DNA from 2 places in the Pantoea sp. y20 genome. Region 1 is predicted to be linked to the other one. Evidence: predicted binding sites of a transcription regulator. Region 1 holds the regulator's gene; the other holds the start of a gene.
The links. The regulator CRP, encoded in region 1, controls carbon source genes, mostly activating them, when cyclic AMP is high. The targets are predictions, from matches to a motif close to ATGTGANNNNNNTCACAT.
Positions count from the first base shown of each region.

Region 2: a site for CRP is predicted at 1,818-1,835, ahead of ACYAC5_RS01820 (YjcB family protein). Genes of this name have one in related genera too.

Region 1 covers NZ_CM142816.1:3,803,286-3,807,448, forward strand. The annotation lists gene ACYAC5_RS17710 (phosphoribulokinase) at 1-326, shown strand, start outside; gene ACYAC5_RS17715 (OsmC family protein) at 388-792, opposite strand; gene crp (cAMP-activated global transcriptional regulator CRP) at 1,098-1,730, shown strand; gene ACYAC5_RS17725 (YccS/YhfK family putative transporter) at 1,789-3,867, shown strand; gene argD (bifunctional acetylornithine/succinyldiaminopimelate transaminase) at 3,864-4,163, opposite strand, start outside.
Region 2 covers NZ_CM142816.1:400,921-405,083, reverse strand. The annotation lists gene ACYAC5_RS01835 (glutathione S-transferase family protein) at 1-643, opposite strand, end outside; gene soxR (redox-sensitive transcriptional activator SoxR) at 687-1,163, opposite strand; gene soxS (superoxide response transcriptional regulator SoxS) at 1,262-1,693, shown strand; gene ACYAC5_RS01820 (YjcB family protein) at 1,947-2,228, shown strand; gene ACYAC5_RS01815 (ATP-grasp fold amidoligase family protein) at 2,284-3,234, opposite strand; gene ACYAC5_RS01810 (oligosaccharide flippase family protein) at 3,243-4,163, opposite strand, start outside.

The DNA.
Region 1 (4,163 bases):
CGGTGGTGCGGTCAATGGAGGATTACATTAACTTCATCACGCCACAGTTCTCGCGCACCCACATTAACTTCCAGCGCGTGCCGACCGTTGATACCTCAAACCCGTTTGCCGCACGCGAAATTCCGTCGCTCGACGAAAGCTTCGTGGTGATTCATTTCCGTGGTCTGGAAGGCATCGCGTTCCCCTATCTGCTGGCGATGATTCAGGGATCGTTTATTTCGCACATCAATACGCTGGTGGTGCCGGGTGGCAAAATGGGATTGGCGATGGAGCTGATTATGCTGCCGCTGGTACAGCGACTGATTGAAGGGAAGCGGATTGAATAAGCGGAGTCATTCCGTAGCGGCGCAATTTATTGCGCAATAAATTGCGCCGCTACAATCCGAGTTATAACTCGATCACTTCATAGCTGTGGGTAATTTCCACGCCTTTACCCAGCATGATCGCTACCGAGCAATATTTTTCCGCTGACAGATCAACCGCACGCGAAACGGCCTTGTCGCTCAATGCTTTACCGCTAACGATAAAATGCAGGTTGATGTGGGTAAAAATGCGTGGCGCTTCTTCACGGCGTTCCGATGTGAGCTTCACTTCGCAATCGGCCACATCGCTGCGCCCTTTTTGCAGGATCGACACCACATCAATAGCGCTACAGCCGCCCGCGGCCATCAGCACCATCTCCATTGGACTTGGCGCTTTATCACCGGAATTACCATCCATCAATACCTGATGGCCGGATGAGGATTCTCCGAGAAAGGTAAGACCTTCCACCCATTTCACTCGTGCCTGCATGATTCTTTCTCCTGAAGCGGCGGTTTTGCCGCCAGAGTACGCTTTCACCTGACAAACAGCAATCCAGAGTAATCCCCCTTCTGCTGAAGCGAGACAACACAAGACAGCTCGCAAAAGCTGTGCTACAAACAGTGCTGAAAATATTTTCGTCATCACAGACGAAGGCCGGAAGAATCAAAAGCGTAGCTTAAGAGTCCACCCGGAATAATTTTTCCTTTACTGGAAACGCTCGACGATTAAACCGCCTGACAGGGAAAAAATGCCCCCTGTGTTTTGGGCACGATTACAACAGAGGATAATAGCGAATGGTTCTCGGCAAACCGCAAACAGACCCTACACTCGAATGGTTCCTGTCCCATTGCCATATTCACAAATATCCATCCAAAAGCACGCTCATCCATCAGGGTGAGAAAGCGGAAACGCTGTACTACATCGTAAAAGGTTCCGTAGCGGTACTGATTAAAGATGAAGAAGGCAAAGAGATGATTCTCTCCTACCTCAATCAGGGGGATTTCATCGGCGAACTCGGTCTTTTCGAAGAAGGCCAGGAACGCAGTGCTTGGGTGCGTGCGAAGTCTGCCTGCGAAGTGGCTGAAATTTCATACAAAAAATTCCGTCAGCTGATTCAGGTAAACCCGGATATTTTAATGCGACTTTCGTCGCAAATGGCGCGTCGTCTGCAAGTGACATCTGAGAAAGTGGGCAACCTTGCCTTCCTCGATGTCACCGGACGTATTGCGCAAACGCTGCTAAATCTGGCCAAACAGCCAGATGCGATGACTCACCCAGACGGGATGCAAATCAAAATCACCCGTCAGGAGATTGGTCAGATCGTGGGCTGCTCACGCGAAACCGTGGGTCGTATCCTGAAAATGCTGGAAGATCAGAACCTGATCTCCGCACACGGTAAAACCATCGTCGTTTACGGCACCCGCTAATTTCTTCTCACCCACGGCGTGATGGCAACATCGCGCCGTTTCTATTTGCGATGAGCTGATGTGGCGCCGAATCATCTATCATCCCGAAGTTAACTATGCGCTGCGGCAAACGCTGGTGCTGTGCCTGCCTGTGGCTCTCGGTTGGCTGTTTGGCGATCTGCAAAAAGGTCTGCTGTTCTCGTTAGTGCCGGCCTGCTGCAACATGGCGGGACTGGATACGCCGCACAAACGCTTCTTCAAACGCCTGATTGTGGGTGGTTCGCTGTTTGCCACCGGCAGTTTCCTGATGCAAATCCTCACCGCTTACCAGATTCCGCTGCCACTGATTTTGCTGGCGCTGCCGCTGCTGATTGGCGTAACCGGCGAAATCGGCCCGCTGCACGCGCGCCTGCTGCCCGCCACACTCATCGCCGCCATCTTTACGCTCAGCTTAGTGGGACGCATGCCGATGTGGGTGCCGCCGCTGCTCTACATTGGCGGCACGCTGTGGTACGGCTTGTTCAACTGGTTCTGGTTCTGGCTGTGGAAAGAGCAGCCGATGCGCGAATCGCTCAGCCTGCTGTTCCGCGAGCTGGCGGATTACTGCGATGCCAAATACACCTTACTGACGCAGCTGACCGATCCGGAGAAAGCGCTGCCGCCGCTGCTGGCGCGCCAGCAAAAGGCGGTCGATCTCATCACCACCTGCTATCAGCAAATGCATATGCTGTCGGCGAGCCGCGATAACAGCCACAAACGCCTGACGCGCGCTTTTCAGGTTGCGCTGGATTTACAGGAACACATCTCCGTGAGTTTGCATCAGCCCGAAGAGGTGCAGAAGCTGGTTGAGGAGAGCCACGCCGAAGCGGTGATTCGCTGGAACGCCAAAATTATTTCGGCGCGGCTGCGCGTGCTGGCGGATGCGATTCTCTACCATCAGCTGCCGGATCGTTTTCACATGGAGAAACAGCTCGGCGCTCTGGAGAAAATTGCACGCCAGCATCCGGATAATCCGGTCGGCAACTTCTGCCTGTATCACTTCAGTCGCATCGCCCGCGTATTGCGTACGCAGAAGCCGCTCTACACGCGTGACCTGATGGCCGATCGCCAGCGCCGTTTGCCGCTGTTGCCGGCGCTGCGCAGTTATCTGTCATTCAAATCCACCGCGTTACGCACCGCAGCCCGCTTCGCTGTGATGCTGATGTTTGGCAGCTCGCTGGCGCTGTTCTTTAACATCCCCAAACCTTACTGGATTCTGATGACCATCATGTTCGTCAGCCAGAACGGTTACAACGCCACGCGCGTGCGTATTCAGCACCGTGCGCTGGGCACTTTCGCCGGATTGCTGATCGCCGCCGCGTCGCTGCAGCTGGCGGTGCCGGAATCGATCACGCTGCTGTTTATGCTGGGGATTACGCTGGCGAGCTATCTGATCACGCGGAAATATTATGGCTGGTCGATGATTGGCTTTACCGTCACGGCGGTGTATTCGCTGCAATTGCTGTCGCTGAACGGCGCGCAGTTTCTGCTGCCGCGCATGATGGATACCTTGATGGGCTGTTTAATTGCCTTCGCCGGGATGATTTGGCTGTGGCCGCAGTGGCAAAGCGGGCTGCTGCGCAAGAACGCGCACGATGCGCTGGAAGCCTATCAGGAGGCGCTGCAACTGCTGCTGGGGCCGGAACAGTCGCCCGATAAACTGGCTTATCAGCGCATAAAGGTTAATCAGGCGCACAACGCGCTGTTCAACTCATTGAACCAGGCATCGAGCGAGCCGGGCTTTAACCTGCAATATCTGAAAGATATGCGCATGTGGGTTACGCACAGTCAGTTCATCGTCGAGCATATTAATGCCATGACGATTCTGGCGCGCGAGCACACCATGCTGACATCGAAGCTGGCAGAACGTTATCTGCAATCCTGTGAAATCGCGCTGCAGCGTTGTCAGCAGCGGCTGGCGTATGACGGTCCGGGCAACGACAGCAATATTCTGGAAGCGCCGGAAAATCTTAATGAAGGGCCGGTGACGATTGTCGAACAGCATGTGAAGCGGATATTGCAGCACCTCAGCGTAATGCACACCATCTCTTCGCTGGCGTGGAGCCAGCGACCGCATCATGGCCGCTGGCTCAAAGTGTTACGTCCGAAAGCGGATTAAGCGGTCAGCACCTTTTCAATCGCGCTGGCGAAACGCGTCATGCCTTCGGCGATATCGGTTGGTTCAATCACCAGCGACGGCACAAAACGGATCACGTCAGTACCGGCGGTGAGAATCATCAGCCCTTCCGCGGCGGAAGCGTTGAGGATGTCACGCGCTTTGCTGGCGAACTGCGGCCTCAGCGCGGCACCAATCAACAGACCTTTGCCGCGAATCTCGCTTAAGATAGCGAATTTGCTTTCGATGGCTTGCAGCGCTTCAACAAACTGCTGACGACGCGCTTCAACGCCTTCCAG
Region 2 (4,163 bases), 820 kb from region 1:
CGCCCTGCTGGATCGCCCGCTGCCAGGCCGCGCGCTGCTGCATGGTTTCCAGCCAGCGGGCGGTGGCAGGCGTATCGCTCAGGGAACCACGCAGTTGCAGCGCCAGCAGCGGGAAGCTCATCTGCACATCGGCGATGCTAAAACGTGAACCGGCAAAAAACGCATGCTGCGTGAGATGCTCTTCAATTACCCGACCATGTAGAACCAGCTGTTTATTCAGCCAGGCTTTCTGAATCCCTTTGCTCAGGGCGATGCCGGCCGGGCGCAGCAGCCACGGCACCGGCTTTTTGCCAAACTGCGCAAACACCAGTTTCATTACCAGTAATGGCATCAGCGAACCTTCAGCGTAATGCAGCCAGTAACGCGCCTGAATCTGCTCATCTTCATGACTCAACGTCAGCTGATGCTCGCTGTCGTACTTCAGTTGCAGGTATTCGAGAATTGCGCCTGACTCGGCAATCACGCGATTGCCGTCGGTGATCACCGGAGATTTGCCCAGCGGATGCACTTTCTTTAGGGAATCGGGTGCCAGCAGGCTGTTTTCACGCTGATAGCGTTTGATTTGGTAAGGCACCGCAAGCTCTTCCAGAAGCCATAACACGCGATGCGAGCGGGAATTTTCCAGATGGTGAACGGTGATCATACGGTTTCCTTGCCGGTAAAAGTGTTCCGCCAAGTATAGTCGATCAGCGTTTTTGCTCGTCCTGTTCCGGATCGAGTAACACCGCGCCCGAACCTTGCTCGCCCAACCGGTCACCGGGATTGCGCAGCGGGCAATCACGCATCGATAAACAGCCGCAGCCAATGCAGCCATCGAGATCGTTACGCAAGCGCGTGAGGGTTTCGATACGTTTATCCAGCTCCTCGCGCCAGTGCTGCGTCAGCGCGTCCCACTCTTGTGTCGACATACGTTTATTAGCCGGCACGTGCGTCAGGCTGTCGCTCACCGTCGCCAGCGGAATGCCAATGCGTTGTGCAATTTTGATGATGGCAACGCGACGCAGCACGTCACGGCTGTAGCGACGTTGGTTGCCGCCGTTGCGCGAGCTACAGATCAATCCTTTGGTCTCATAGAAGTGTAGCGCCGACACCGCCACGCCGCTGCGCTTCGCCACTTCGCCCGGCGTCAAAACCGGCTTCGGGTAATTGCGTTCTTTTTTCATTTAGGGCCTTTACCTCAAGTTAACTTGAGGAATTATACTCGCACCCCAGCAAAACTTCGAATTTCTTACCAGGCAAAAAACATCAGAAGGATGAGGCTATGATGCAACAGGAAATCATTCATTCGCTGTCCAACTGGATCGATCAGAATCTGGATAAAGCGCTGTCAATTGATGAAGTCGCGGCAAAATCAGGTTACTCAAAATGGCATCTGCAGCGTATGTTCCGTGCCGTCACGAAACAAACGCTGGGTGGCTATATTCGCGAACGTCGTCTGACGCTGGCCGCTGAGGCGCTGCGTCAAACCCAGCGTCCGGTGTTCGATATCGCAATGCAATACGGTTATGACTCGCAGCAGACGTTCTCGCGCGTGTTCCGCCGTCAGTTCTCGCAAACGCCAACCGCTTATCGTCATACCATGCGTCGCCAGGCGATGATTCAGCGTCCGCGCTTGCTCAGTTTTGACTGTGCAGACAACAACATGACCAGTTTTGCCCAGCGTACCACCGGCGAGTGCTGCCCGGTTAGCTAACCCTTTCTGCGCGCCCCTTGCGGGCGCACCTCACTTTTCCTGCCTGTTTTTTCCTCAGTTCGATAAAAATCTTTCTACCTGACCCGGTATAAATTTTGTTCAAAATTTAAAATCGAGTGATATAATGTGAGCCAAGTCACACTTTTCTGTCTTCAGTTAGACGGCCAGAAGGACTTCCCTGACCTTCCTTCTTAGCCGCCAGTGATGTCGATTGAATGTCGGGGATATCACTGATTCTAAGAGGTTTTTGCAGATGGCCACCCTAACCACCAGTTTGATTGTAATGCGCTGGGAACTCCTGAGTGCGGTAATGATGTTTTTCGCCAGCACCATGAAAATTCGACTGCGTCAGAACAGTCACCACGTGATGGCGCTGCTGTGCGGTGGCATCGGCGTTGGCATGTCCTGCTGGTTTGTTACTGGCCTACTCGGTATCACGCTGAGCATGGAGAATCTGCATAACTTTATGGAAATCTCCAAAAACGCCTTTATCGAAGTGATGAGCCAGACGCCAACCGATTGGCCAATGCCTTAATCGCAGCCAATAAAAAACCCCGCCGAAGCGGGGTTTTTTATTTTGCTGTGTGATTCTAAATTTTCTTCAATACGGCCGGAATGGTCACTTCCGCCACCGTGATGCCCGGTATCTTCGTACCGCGGCGATCCTGAATCCACATATCACCCATCATTTGATTTAGCCCGCGATCCAGACCGGTCACCAAACCCGCGCCCGGCGTGAAGGTTAATTCGCCGAAGTAGATCTGCTCGTTATCGATGTACCAATCCACGCGCACATAATCGAAATCGCTCGCCAGCTTTTTACTCAACGCCAACGCGTGCTGCAACGAGGCCATTTGCGGCGTCACATCCAGGCCGGTATCACGAATTTTGTGATACGCCTCGTTGAGGTTGTTGACGTAGAAGTTCATCGACAATAGCGGATTGCAGCGGTTGTAGATCACCTGCAGCACATACTCAAAGCTGCCGTCGCGCTTGTTGAACATATGGAACTTGTAGTCAATCGGTGCCGATTTACCATCGCCAATGTACTGCTCCACCAGAATGCGTGGCTTGATGTAGCGATAGTGAATCTCGCGCGCTTCGTTGGCGAAATCGGTCTTCAGCCAGCGATGGCAATCGTTGATAATCTGCTGCTTCTTCAACGCATCCGGCTCTTCCAGCAGGATCTCCACCATGTTGGAGGCGTGATTCGGCTTGATAACGGTATTTTTCCAGCTCGGCAGCGTGTGCAATGAGCTGGGATCGCTGGTCTCGTAAACCAGCGGGATCAGGTATTCGCTACCCACTTTATCGGCGATATATTCACGCACCGAATATTTGTCCGACAGACGACCATAAATCTGATAATCGCCATGGATGAATTTGCGATACAGCACCTTCTCGTTAAACACTTTCGGCTCGCGCAGATTAGGCAATTTGCGGAACTTGTGAAAATAGTAGATACGATCCTGGTATGCCCAGGGCATCTTCTTGATGAAGTACTGAACGCTTCTTCTGAGTTCATCTTTCAACTTGAGCATATCTGACCTCATTTGTAGGTTTTGTAGTTGAGTGAGGAAACCTGGATTTTTTGGATGACGCCGTTTTTGAAGAAGTAATTCATTACGGTAAGAGACAGCAATTCTGAGATGAAAACGCTCCATGCAGCACCCATGATGCCGTAGCTCTGGATCAGCCACCACGACAGCGGCAAGCTGATGACCATCAGGCAAACGATTTTCTTCAACAGATAATTAAACCCGCCTTCTTTGACCATGTAGCGATACGCTACGGTCCCCATCGCCGAAAAGCAGGTTGCTAACGACAACAACGTAATGAGACTTCCTGACTGTGTGTACTCGTGACCATATAAAGCGATGATGATTTTTTCGCCGTACATCGCGATCACCGCTAACAACAACAATGAAACACCCATGACATAACCATTAAGCCGTGCTGTCAGCTTGATGGCGGTTTCTCCACGCTCACGGAAGATTTCCGAAAAGCAGGAAGTGATGATGGCGACCGGGATAAAAATCCAGGAGGCCGAAATGGTATTGGCGGCGGCGAACAAACCAAGATCGCGCGCTGAGGCGATGCCTGCCAGGAACATCTGTGCCGCTTTCACCTGCACCGAGATAAAGATGCTGGAGATGGCCAGCGGCAATCCGGCGTACAGCAAATAGCGCAGATAGGTGTTGCGCTTATCCTGCGGCGGCGCCACATCCTGATTTTCGCGATAAAAGTTAAAACGCTTAATGACGTACGGCACCAACGTGACGGCGACAATCGAAACGGTCAGCCATAGCGGATTGAGGTGCAGCCAGGCAATGGCGAAACTTAAGCTGAAGCCCAGCAGCAATCCGACAGAGTTGGCGATGGTATTCAGCCGCGACGCTAAGCGCGCATTGTTGTAGACACTGAAGGTGTCCTGCGTCACGAAAACCGAAGAGATAAACGAGGCCAGTGC